3 regions of the Paenibacillus sp. FSL R5-0701 genome follow, and region 1 is predicted to be linked to each of the others. Evidence: riboswitches for the same ligand, from Rfam matches in the RefSeq annotation. Region 1 holds a riboswitch; each other region holds the start of a gene.
What was found. A riboswitch is a leader RNA that binds a small molecule or an ion and turns the genes downstream of it on or off. The one in region 1 is predicted to bind thiamine pyrophosphate.
Positions count from the first base shown of each region.

Region 2: another riboswitch for thiamine pyrophosphate. It lies ahead of tenA (thiaminase II); the one in region 1 lies ahead of thiC (phosphomethylpyrimidine synthase ThiC).
Region 3: another riboswitch for thiamine pyrophosphate. It lies ahead of MKZ13_RS18100 (thiamine phosphate synthase); the one in region 1 lies ahead of thiC (phosphomethylpyrimidine synthase ThiC).

Region 1 covers NZ_CP150230.1:701,621-705,910, forward strand. The annotation lists gene MKZ13_RS03320 (IclR family transcriptional regulator) at 189-932, shown strand; TPP riboswitch at 1,081-1,194, shown strand; gene thiC (phosphomethylpyrimidine synthase ThiC) at 1,617-3,401, shown strand; gene MKZ13_RS03330 (hypothetical protein) at 3,785-4,290, opposite strand, start outside.
Region 2 covers NZ_CP150230.1:3,709,782-3,714,071, reverse strand. The annotation lists gene MKZ13_RS16325 (zinc-dependent alcohol dehydrogenase) at 1-475, shown strand, start outside; gene MKZ13_RS16320 (hypothetical protein) at 507-707, shown strand; gene MKZ13_RS16315 (spore coat protein) at 719-1,015, shown strand; gene tenA (thiaminase II) at 1,180-1,842, opposite strand; TPP riboswitch at 1,956-2,053, opposite strand; gene MKZ13_RS16305 (endo-1,4-beta-xylanase) at 2,261-4,290, opposite strand, start outside.
Region 3 covers NZ_CP150230.1:4,115,305-4,119,594, reverse strand. The annotation lists gene MKZ13_RS18105 (ABC-F family ATP-binding cassette domain-containing protein) at 1-1,542, shown strand, start outside; TPP riboswitch at 1,619-1,728, shown strand; gene MKZ13_RS18100 (thiamine phosphate synthase) at 1,954-2,622, shown strand; gene thiO (glycine oxidase ThiO) at 2,639-3,811, shown strand; gene thiS (sulfur carrier protein ThiS) at 3,808-4,011, shown strand; gene MKZ13_RS18085 (thiazole synthase) at 4,014-4,290, shown strand, end outside.

The sequences.
Region 1 (4,290 bases):
GTTCTTAAGATATATGGGTAACATTACCTTAGTGTGTAAATTACAGGGGATTAAGTCTTATAAAAAGGAAAAATTTGCACGTTATACTATTTATATTTTGGCTCTTTTTGGTTTACAGATGAGACCGTTTCTCATATAATTTATGTAACCAAGTTTCATGTGATGAAACATGAGGAGGGCATTATGCCATGGAAGATCGCAAGTTAACCGTCCGGGCTGTGGAACGGGCGCTGGATATATTATTATGTTTTACCACACGCAGTGATCTGGGACTCACCGAAATTGCCAGCCAGATCGGCCTGCACAAAAGTACAGTGCACCGTTTGATGGCTACGCTGGAGGATCGAGGGTTCGTGATCCGCGATGCAGCAACAGAGAAGTACCGACTTGGCATCCGAATCTGGGAGCTGTCAGCTCATATGTCCCGCAGTGATGATCCCGCTATTCTGCTGCTTCCTGCGATGGAGCGACTGAGAGATCGATTGGGGGAGACCGTGAGTCTGTACCTGCGTGATGGCAGTGAACGGATTCGGATTCAGGCTGTGCAAAGTGATCAGGCAATTCGCCGAGTTGCTCCCGTTGGTGTTAGACTGCCGCTGTCTGTGGGTGCTTCCAGCAAAGTCCTGATGGCGTTTGCCACGGACGAGGATCGTGAAGAATTGATGAATGGTCCTGAATGGCCGGTATTTATCGATCCAGCGGTGTATTTGGCGCAAATGGTAGACATTCGGGATAACGGATATGCGACGAGTTATGAGGAACGTGAGCCGGGAGCTGCCGCGGTATCGGTACCGATTATGGATCGCAGAGGCAATATTGCAGCCGCACTCTCGGTCTCAGGGCCTGTCAGCCGACTCTCACAGGAGACATTGCATGAATACGCACCTGTGCTAAAGGAAGCTGCTACGCAGATGGGGCTCATGTTATCCTGATGTTGAGGTAAGGTTTTTCTCCAATTGAGTTGGTGTTCTGGAATATAAAGGTTGTTTTTATGTTCCGGTTGCGCTACTCTGTTATGGACGGCCCAGCGGGGCCAGCATCATTGAATATGAACTGCGGCATGTGTATGCCGCAACTTGTTAACGTTACTGGGGGAGTCCGAACTGTCCGGACTGAGACGGAATCGCATGAGATTCCGGACCCTTTGCACCTGATCTGGATCATACCAGCGTAGGGAAGTAATCGGCGATATGACCACAACCACCACATGATGTGACCCTTGTAGGGCTCCGTTAAGGAGCTGCATAAAGGTGCATTATTGGTGATGGACATTAAAAGTCGGTTCCTTCGGGGACCGGCTTTTTTATATACAGTGAACAGGCGGTATAGCGCGGATTCTATGGGCCTCTTTTTCAATAACCTGCGAAAGTGGGCTTGGATGAATAGAGAATGCACCATAGATCCATGATCTGTGGCAGCCTCCGTCTGTTGTTAACTGTACATGAAAACTGTCTCCCCTGGTCTGGAGTAGGATCGCTCTTTCTTCTCTGCATTGCGCATGATTTGGGACAGGTACGTAAGTGAGCTAATGATGATGCCAACCCAAAACCAAGCGAACGAACAATGAGGAGGAGACAAGCGACATGAGTGCAGGAAATCAAACGGGACAACAAGCGATGGAACAGGAACATACCAGTCATCAGGTGGAAAAGGAAACAGGAGCGGCCGGACGTGTTCAGCCCTTTCCGGGCAGCCGCAAAGTCTACATTCAGGGCTCACGGCCGGACATTGCTGTACCGGAGCGTGAGATAGCCCTTCATGACACGAATACTCCCCAAGGGGTGGAGTATAATGAACCGCTGCGTGTCTACGATACGAGCGGCCCCATGACCGATCCCGCATTTCATGCGGATATCCGTGCAGGTCTGCCATCCCTGCGCACCCGTTGGATCACAGAGCGCCGCGATGTGGAAGCTTATCAGGGCCGTACGGTTAAACCGGAGGATAACGGACTGAAGCCCGGAGGGAAGAGAGCTGGCGCCGAAGAGTACCCCGGATTACGTGGCAAACCAATGCGGGCACAGCCAGGACGCTGTGTGACCCAGATGCACTACGCGAGGCAAGGAGTCATTACGGCAGAGATGGAGTTTGCCGCCATTCGTGAGGGCGTGGAACCGGAATTTGTACGGCAGGAGCTGGCGAGTGGACGGGCCATCCTGCCGTCTAACATCAATCACCCGGAGAGTGAGCCGATGTTGATCGGTCGTCATTTTCATGTGAAGATCAATGCCAACATTGGCAACTCTGCTGTATCTTCTTCCATCGAGGAAGAGGTCGAGAAGATGGCCTGGGCGGTACGCTGGGGATCGGATACCGTAATGGATCTGTCCACAGGCAAAAACATTCATACCACCCGGGAATGGATTATCCGCAATTCACCTGTGCCGATTGGTACGGTACCGCTGTATCAGGCGCTGGAGAAGGTGAATGGCGAAGCGGAAGCGCTGACCTGGGAGTTGTACCGTGACACACTCATTGAGCAGGCAGAGCAGGGCGTGGACTACTTTACGATTCATGCAGGTGTACTGTTGCGATATATCCCGATGACGGCCAAGCGGATGACAGGCATTGTGTCTCGCGGTGGGTCCATTATGGCAGCATGGTGCCTTGCGCATCATCAGGAGAATTTTTTGTACACTCATTTTGAAGAAATCTGCGAGATTATGAAAAGGTATGATGTAGCGTTTTCGCTGGGAGATGGACTCCGTCCAGGCAGTATCTACGATGCCAATGACGAAGCTCAGATGGCGGAACTGGCTACGCTTGGGGAACTGACGCAGATCGCGTGGAAGCATGATGTGCAGGTGATGATCGAAGGTCCAGGGCATGTGCCGATGCATAAGATCAAGGAGAATGTGGACTTGCAGATGGAGATCTGTAAAGAAGCACCGTTCTATACGCTGGGGCCGCTGACGACCGACATTGCCCCGGGTTACGATCACATCACATCCGCCATTGGTGCGGCCATGATTGGCTGGTTTGGCACGTCCATGCTCTGTTATGTTACGCCAAAAGAACATTTGGGCCTGCCCAACAAGGATGATGTGCGGGAAGGGGTCATCGCCTACAAGATCGCAGCTCATGCCGCCGATCTGGCTAAAGGCCATCCGCGTGCTCAGCGCCGCGATGACGCATTGTCCAAGGCACGTTTCGAGTTCCGCTGGCGTGACCAGTTTAACCTGTCACTGGACCCTGAACGTGCGCTGTCCTACCATGATGAGACACTGCCAGCAGAAGGAGCCAAAGAAGCTCATTTCTGCTCGATGTGCGGACCGAAGTTCTGTAGCATGCGCATCACGCAGGACATTCGGGCCTTTGCCGCGGATAAAGGATTGTCCGAGAATGAGGCTGTAGCTGCCGGGATGCAGGAAAAGGCCGAGGAATATCGGACACGTTCCTAGGCGCTGATACAGCGCAAGCTGGGCAGTCTGAAATAGAGATAAAGCCGTTTCTCTCTGTCATTGCAGAGAAGAACGGCTTTTTTTAGTGTTATGTCATGTGTGTATTCTTAACCGTACTCAGCCTTTATCAGAATTAGCTTTGTGACTGTGTGTGGTCCATATTTTATACAGAATTCCTGCGATAACGAATAAAAGAGCGTCACTGAGTTTTGGTGATCCTCCGTATAGAAATGCGGAACAGGAAAAACCTACTATAAACAGTAAAACAATATAGAGGAAACGCATATTAGTTCACCTCGTTAATTTGTGGTGTTACTAAGTAAGTGAGTTCATAGTTGCATAGTTCAGATAGAACCTGTTACTTCACTCCAAATCCGCTACTATTATCGAGCCACGCCTAAATTCTTCTCCAAATACGCCGCAAGCAATGCCAGCGGGCTATGGATTGGAATACCGCGATCTATTGTAACCTGTGCAGCAGCGGGAGCCATAGACAGTTGGGCTGCCACTACCGTTTTACCCGGATAATGCTCAGCAATCTGCTGTAATCCTTCACGTACTGCTTCGAGATACCCTTGCTGATCTCCACGCATAATCAACTCAAATGTCCCAGGGATGCACACCGCATCCGTCTGAGATGTCTTGGCAACGTGTAGTTGCCCATTCTCATCCTCTTGCTGTAATGCCTGATTCACCCGTGCCATCGTTCCTTCAATAGTTGCCGGGTTGGTGAATGCTATTATGTAATCTCCTGGTACTCGCCGCATCTCCTGCAATAACGGATCATCTATGCCGATCACAGGCACAGGGACCTGTGTGGCTTCCTGCTCCAGTACTGTCGCAAAGAGGGTACATGTGACCAGAATGGCATCGGCATGACACTCGGCGA
Region 2 (4,290 bases), 3.0 Mb from region 1:
AACGAACAATGTGGAAATCGTAAACTTCGAACAGGATAAGAATATTGGGAACACTCTCAAAGAAATGACCAAAGGCGGCGCCGATGTTGTGATTGATGCGGTAGGAATGGACGGCAAGATGAGCGATCTTGAATTTCTAGCCAGCGGTATGAAACTGCAAGGCGGCACCATGAGCGCATTTATCATTGCATCTCAGGCTGTCCGCAAAGGTGGTACCATTCAAGTCACTGGGGTATACGGCGGACGTTATAACGGATTCCCACTCGGTGACATCATGCAGCGAAACGTGAATATCCGTTCCGGACAAGCTCCGGTCATTCACTACATGCCATACATGTACGAGTTGGTGACGTCTGGCAAAGTGAACCCTGGGGACATTGTTACGCACGTCATTCCGCTCAGCGAGGCCAAGCGGGGCTATGAAGTGTTCGATACAAAAACGGACGATTGCATTAAAGTCATCTTAAAGCCTTAAATATGAGTAGATACACGGGAGGACAATCTGAATGAATTCCACTTACGCTTTGCATGAGATGCTCGAGGTGCATGAAATAGCTGCGTTCAAGACGGTTTGCATGACTAAATGTAAGACGATGCAAGCTCTGGTAACCGACCCGGAGCTCAAACAAATTTTGAAACAAGATGCGATATTATCACAACAGCAGCTTCAGGAGCTCGGTGGAGTGCTGTCTAAAGCGACTGTATAGGAGATAAAAAAATGAACCCAATATTAGAACACATGACTGGTCTTAATACGCTGACCGATGACGTGATTGCAATGGATTTTTTGATGAACGCCAAGAGCAGCGTCAGAAACTACGCCATGGCTGTGACCGAATGTGCCACCCCCGAAATCAAACAAATTTTGATGAAACAGCTCGATGAAGCCATAGACTCTCATGAAAAGATATCAAATTACATGGTGCAGCATGGCTTATACCACCCTTACCATATTGCAGAGCAAATTCAGCTCGATCTGAAAAATATTCAAACTGCTATGAACATTCCGTCCTGACGCCCTTTTTTCGGTATCGTTGCAGCTCCACGAGAGAAACAAAAGGTAACAAACGAAAGCTCGTATGAAGCAAGGGGGGATAACCTCCCTCTTCAATACGAACTTTTATGCCCTCTTATTGTTTATGGACGCTGCTCTCTAAATTGAATTAACTACCATTGAACTCAAAGCTCCAGCCTCCATGACATCTCCCAAAAATCAAGCTCAAAGCGACTGCACATCACGAAAATATCTTCCATCCGTTGGTACGTTCCCTCGCTACAGCCTTCTAATAACTTATCCGTTAACGTCACAAGGGATTGATTGTTGCTGTTGTATTCAGAGGAAGCATATCCTGTGATCCAATCTCCATAAAAAGGATGATCAGCTGCACCTGGCTTTTGAGCAAGGACTTGACCAATCTCTGCATAGCTCCATGAACAGGCCAGAATGGATACAAGTACTTCTGCTATACCACCCGCATGGGAAACAGAGAGCATATAGTTAGTATAGGCTGCATTTTTCAGTGCAGGTTTTACCTGAAAAACATGATCCTCTGTAATCTCTAGTCGTTCCATATAAGATCGATGAATTTTCATTTCGCCATTCAGGATGTTATCTACATTTTTACTAAAAAACTGCATCAATTTGGGGTCGTGCGACTTGACGATACCTAGTGCAAATACGCGGGCATAATCGAACAGGTACAAGTAGTCTTGCAACAAATAATAACGAAATTGTTCAACCGGTAAGGAACCATCTCCGATCCCTTTCACAAAGGGATGCTCAAGACATTCCTTCCACACAGGCTGTGCCGCCCGATATAGTCTCTCTGAAATAGTCAACATATGTTCCTCCAATTCATAATGTACGTATTTAAAAACAAAAAAACGAAACATCCATAGGATGTTTCGCAGACAAATACACTAAAACAAGAGGGTTCGCATGAGCTACCCAAGTACAGTGTTTCATCGTTGCATCCCTACGTTGGCATTATCCAAATCAGGTAAGGTCGGTTTAACACCCTCTCAGCCGGTTAAGGCTCCCTCGCAAACGGTTGTATGTAGTTGATTACTTTCTTATCCGCATAAAAGAATAAAATAACATCCATTTAGTATATCAAGGGCTGTTTAATACAGTCAAGACAGATTGTATCACGCCTCATCAGCTTGAGTGACGTCTTTAAATGATGAAAACCATCACAACAATGGTTGAGTTTTATCCACTGTTATGATGGTTTCTATTCTTACAATTATTGTCGATGGTTTAATGACCGAGCTTGTTCTTTCCGACAAAAGTGAGTATTCCGTACTGCGAAGTGTTTCTCCAGCTCTCATTGGTCGTATCATTCCATTTGGCTACGTTCTGTTTACCTCCGCCCTGGTTGTCGTTAATTTGAAGATCGAAACCGAGAACATTTCCTGCTTTGGGCGTCAGTGATTGCAACTGGATTCTGGCTTCTACGAGATATCCTTTATTTGTTTTCTTCACAGCACTTACAAGGCGTCCGGGTGAGGCACCCCCTGCAAAGGTTCCCACATTGTCTGCACTGATTCTGAACTGGGCATCATCATATTGAAAATACGGTGTGCGCTGGTGATTCTCGTCCAGGAAAATCTCAACCGAATCCTGATCCCATGGGTTGATGTTATCTGTGATGATGTTTGGATCAGTGACGTCGATCAGCAGGTATAGATACTCACCTGTCCACATTGCCCGAGCGACTGCCTCTGCACCTTCGTTCTCATTCAACCGTTTTACTTCAAATGGTACAGCCTTATTCCATGATGTGTCTTTCTTCCCATCAATCTGAACAATCCCTTGTACAGCTTGTGCAGATTTGGGCATAGGGGCAAGCTGAATCACGCCGTATTTGCTTGTATCCTGTTCCTGAGATTGTGTTCGATCATTCCAGTACATTGGATTATAAGGTTGTGTCCCACTTGAACCGCCATCAGTCACACGGATATCCAATCCGGCTTCATATTCTGATCCGACTTGGATACCACCCCACGGAATGGACAATTCAACCTGATATCCTGCTTTGGTCTCGCGTACACGATATGAACGCTGCTCCACGCCCTCAGCTTTGCCCGACCGCTTAATGATTACGTGTCGGTCATCTGCTTCATATGAAGTGGTCTTGCCATTATTGAGATCAACAAAGATATCTACTCTGTCGTTCACATCTGCCTTCGCATCCTGAACATCCACAAGGATATACAGGTTACTTTGATCCCATAAGGTGCGGAAACTGGCTGATCCCGAAGAGTCGCCCTTCAGTGGAGTAGACACCGCTTTGTTCCAGAGTGGATCTTGTGAATGTTTTTTGATATCCGGTTTACCCGAAAGTGAGACGGCTCTCTGTGTCAAAACAGGCAAGCCTGATTCATCCACGAGCCCCCAGTATGCTTTTTTGGCCTTCAGGGCTGAATCAAACAGCATAGCCTGGTTGTTGTAAGACTTCTCATCTTGGAGTCCCCATAAGGTAACTGAAGAGATGTGATCTTTGTGTTTTTGGTACAAATCCAACAGTTCCTTATATCGATACGCCTGTTTTACCGCAACTTCATCCGACATCTCTTCACCAAATGGAATTCCGCTATCCACATCCAGTTCCGTGATCTGAATATCCAATCCAAGTTCGGCGAACATGTTGATCGTTTTTTCAATTTCCTTGATGGGAGGGGATTCCAGGTTATAGTGGGATTGCAAACCCACACCATCGATAAGCCCCTTATCTTTCAGTCGTTTGACCAACTGAAACATATGCTCTCTTTTCTCAGGGACTTCCGTGAAGTATTCGTTGTAATATAATTTGGCATTCGGATCTGCTGCACGAGCGAATTCATAGGTTTTCTCAATGTAATCCGGACCGATTAGTTCATAAAAGGGACTTTTACGTAAACCGTTGGCATCACCATTGCTATCCGCAATCGCCTCGTTTACCACATCCCAGGCATAGATCTTACCTTTGTATCGGGTCATGACGGTTTCAACGTAATCCTGAATCCGGGCAAGCAGTAATTCTCGACTCGCAGGGTTACCCTGAGGATCTTTGAACATCCACTCTGCTGCATCAATATGCCACAACAACGCATGTGCGCGTACGCCCATACCATGCTCCTCGGCGAACTGAACATATTGATCGGCTGCCTCGAACTCATAAACACCCTCGGAAGGAGACATGTACTTCGGTTTCATCTCATAGGTTGCGGTCAAGCTGTTAAAGTGCTTTGTGAGAAGTTGTCCATATGCGCCTTCCAACTGCCAGCGATACACCGCTGCACCAATGG
Region 3 (4,290 bases), 3.4 Mb from region 1:
TTGTCAGTAGAGAACGTGAGTCACAATTTTGGAGATCGCACGTTATTTAAAAATGTATCGTTTCGTTTACTTGCCGGAGAGCGCGTAGGACTTGTTGGTGCCAATGGTGTGGGTAAATCCACATTAATGAACATCCTTACCGGTAAATTGCTTAAAGATAGTGGAAAAGTGGAATGGACACCTAAGGTCCGTTATGGATATCTGGATCAGCATACAAAGCTTACGCCAGGCAAAACCATTCGTGACGTTCTTAAGGATGCATTCCTTCCGTTGCTTGAATTGGAAAAAGAAATGATGAATATTACGGACCAGATGGCAGATGCAGATCCAGATAAGCTGGAGCAGTTGCTGGAAGAGATGGGCGATATTCAGGAACAACTGGAACAGGGCGACTTTTATCTGATTGACGTAAAAGTGGAAGAGATGGCCAATGGTCTTGGTTTGTCCGCAATTGGTCTTGATCGAGATGTCGCAGCTCTAAGTGGTGGACAACGTACCAAGGTGCTTCTTGCCAAGCTTCTGCTCGAGAAACCTACAGCTCTTTTGCTGGATGAGCCGACTAACTATCTGGACGTAGAGCATATTGAATGGCTGTCACGTTACCTGAAGGACTACCCGCACGCGTTTCTCTTAATCTCCCATGACACGGAATTCATGAATGAAGTCGTAAATGTCATTTATCATTTGGAATTTGCCAAATTAACGAGATATGCTGCGAACTATAACAAGTTCCTTGAGATGGCTGATATGAATAAAGCCCAGCATATTGATGCATACGAGAAGCAGCAAGAGTACATCAAGAAGCAGGAAGATTTCATTCAGCGTAACAAGGCACGTGCTTCAACTTCAGGTCGAGCGAAGAGCCGGGAGAAGCAGCTGGACAGAATTGAACGTATTGATCGCCCAGATGAAGCGGCCAAACCAACGTTCAAATTCAAGGATGCCCGTGCGAGCAGTAAAACGGTCTTTGAGGGTATTGATTTTGAAATTGGATATACGTATCCTTTGCTGCCCAAAATGACGATGACAATTGAACGTGGTGAAAAAATTGCCATCGTAGGTTGTAATGGTGTGGGTAAATCGACACTGCTGAAAACTATTCTGGGCAAAATATCTCCACTGAGTGGAAAGACCTTCTTGGGAGATTATCTCGAAACGGCCTATTTTGAACAGGAAGTTCGTGCTGGGAATATCACGCCGATTGAGGATGTTTGGAATGAGTTTTCACATTTGACCCAGAATGAGGTCCGGGGTCATCTCGCACGCTGTGGGTTGAAAAATGAGCACATTACCCGTCCGCTTAACATGCTGAGTGGTGGAGAGCAAGCCAAGGTTCGTTTATGCAAACTCTTGATGCGTGAAAGCAACTGGATTTTATTCGATGAGCCGACAAACCATCTCGATGTCACAGCCAAAGCGGAGTTGCAGCGTGCTTTGCAAGAATTCAAGGGAACGGTGTTACTGGTATCTCATGAACCTGATTTCTACGAGGGTTGGGTCACCAAAACATGGAATGTAGAAGAATGGTCTGAGACAAACTAGGGCGATTCAAGACAATGTTTAACAGAAATGACGGTGACAAAAAAACCCGTCTATGGTAACATAGGCTACAACTTCATATGAACACTAGGGGGGCCGCACGATGCGGCTGAGATGGAAGAATGCGATTCCGGACCCTTTGCACCTGATCTGGATCATACCAGCGTAGGGAAGTGGCGAGCGCGTTTCAGTGAATGACGTGAGCAAACGGCAATTCAAAGGATTTCAACCGTCTGCTTAACGAATTGAAACATGCAGTTGCGTGTATAACGTTATGGCTATAGGGTCTATAGCTTTATTGCACGAAATGAACTGTATGTATCAGTCAGTCATCTGGTTCTATAATTAATACGCAGCCACTCCCCTACGGGAGTGGCTTTTTTGTGTTTTCATAGCATTCACGTCTGGAAGGAGATGAACAGTACGGTAATTTCTCATGAACATGTTCAAGAATCATTTGAATTGCATGTTGTATCTACGGGTACAGGGGATCAAGCATCTTTTGTAAAAGCTGCAAAGGACGTTTGGCCTTTGGTGGACTATATTCACATACGAGAAAAACAACTCACATGGCAAGACAAGATCGGTTGGGCTGAAAGTCTGCGTAACGTTGGTGTTCCATCTTGTCGCATCGTTATCAATGGCTCAGAACTGCCACCACAGAATGACATCTATGGCGGTGTACACTGGGGGCAAGATGTGATACGTAACTACAACCCTGCTGTTATAAGCAATGTGCAGCGACTTCGTCTGGGTGTATCTGTTCATTCACTCGATGAGGCAAAAATCGCTGAAGAACGGGGAGCCGATTACCTATTCTTCGGGCATGTCTTCTCAACCAACAGTAAGCCTGATCTTGAACCAAGAGGATTATATGCTCTGGCTGAAGTGTGCTCCGGTGTCTCCATTCCTGTCATGGCGATCGGTGGCATCGAACCGGGAAACATTCACGCTATTCGCTCTGCAGGCGCTCAGGGAGTTGCTGTGATCTCGAATGTCTGGGCGAGCGATTCCCCGGATCAGGCGGCTGCATCGTTAAGGCAGGCTATCGTTGGCGTTGGTACAGAAAGTTTGAGCCGCTAATCAAGGAGATGAGCTGATGAAGAAGATCATTACTGATAGACCGGATAAGGTTCATGCAGAAACGATTATTGTAGGCGGAGGGGTTGTTGGTTGTGCCATTGCATATGAACTTGCTTCCCGTGGACAGGATGTGCTGTTGCTGGAGCGTTCGGCGATTGCAGGAGGCACTTCTTGCGCGGCGGCTGGAATGCTGGCGGCCGACAGTGAGGATTTTGCTCATCCTTTGATGGCTAAGCTTGCCAGGCAGAGTAGACAGTTACTTACCGAGCAACAGATGCTAATGGCTACACTCAGTGAGGTAGAGACTGGTCTGCAACGCCAGGGATTCCTAACTCCTTTTCGTTCATACAGTGAATTAAGTAGTTATAAGGACAATCGGAAGTCTGCGTTGTCTACTTCTGCTGATGAGGTGTGGTGGGATCGTTCCATTGTGCAGCAGGAGGCATCATGGCTTAACAGAGATACGTATGGAGCCTATTACAGACCTTACGAGAGTGAAATTCTCCCACTCCACCTAACGAAGGCATACGCCGAATCCGCTCAAGCAATGGGAGCACGGGTTATGGAGGACATACAGGATATACGTGTGCAAGCAAACGAACACGGTGTGCAGGGAATCACCACATCGATCGGTGAGATGAGATGCAAACATGTCATTATAGCGGCTGGATTACAGAGTGAAGAGTTGATGAGACATGTGAATCTGAGCTTGCCTGTGTGGTCGGTAAAAGGTGAAATAGCCGCCGTTCAGTTCTCAGAAGAACATGCAGGGTACAGACCTGACAGAACGGTGTATGCAGAGGATATCTATATTGTTCCCAAAGCCAATGGCGAAGTTTGGCTCGGGGCAACCAGTCTGCCAGGAAGAGCGGATTTGAACGTTTCTGTACAGGGTGTTCAGAAGCTGCTAACAGCGGCTACCCACTGGGTGCCGGGGATGAAAGAAGCACAATTTATACGAGCGTGGGCAGGCGTAAGACCGGCAACACCCGATGGGCTGCCTTATATAGGTGCTTGCAAGAGTATACCCGGGCTGTTCGCCGCCTTTGGGCATTACCGCAACGGTATCTTGCTTAGTGCGATAACAGGCAGGCTTATCGCGGAGTTGGTCGCTGGCAAAAGCTCAGAAGAACTCGGAATTGAGGCGCTGAGCCCTGAGCGATTGAACAGAAAGGGAGTGGTGCAGTGAATATCATCGTTAATGGTCAACGGATGGAGATTGAAGACAGATTGAATCGTGTGGATAAATTGCTCCAATCTTTTGACCTGCAAGTTAAGACTGTAGTTGTTGAGCTGAACAGGCATATCTTAACGCGTGAACACCATGAGTCAACAACATTAAGAGAAGGCGATCGAATTGAGATTGTACATTTTGTAGGAGGCGGTTGATGATGTTGAACATTGGTAAATATACGTTTGAGTCCAGATTGTTGCTCGGAACAGGCAAGTTTTCGGATCTGGAAGTGCAAAGTCAGGCTGTGGAAGCATCTGAAACGGAAGTTTTAACCTTTGCTGTTCGTCGTCTGAATCTGGAGGAACGCAACCAGAAGCATTTCCTGGATACGTTGGATCTGGACAAATACACTCTTCTTCCGAATACGGCTGGGGCTTCCACTGCGGAAGAGGCGGTGCGAATTGCCGAGCTTGCGCGGGCTTCAGGACTTTGTG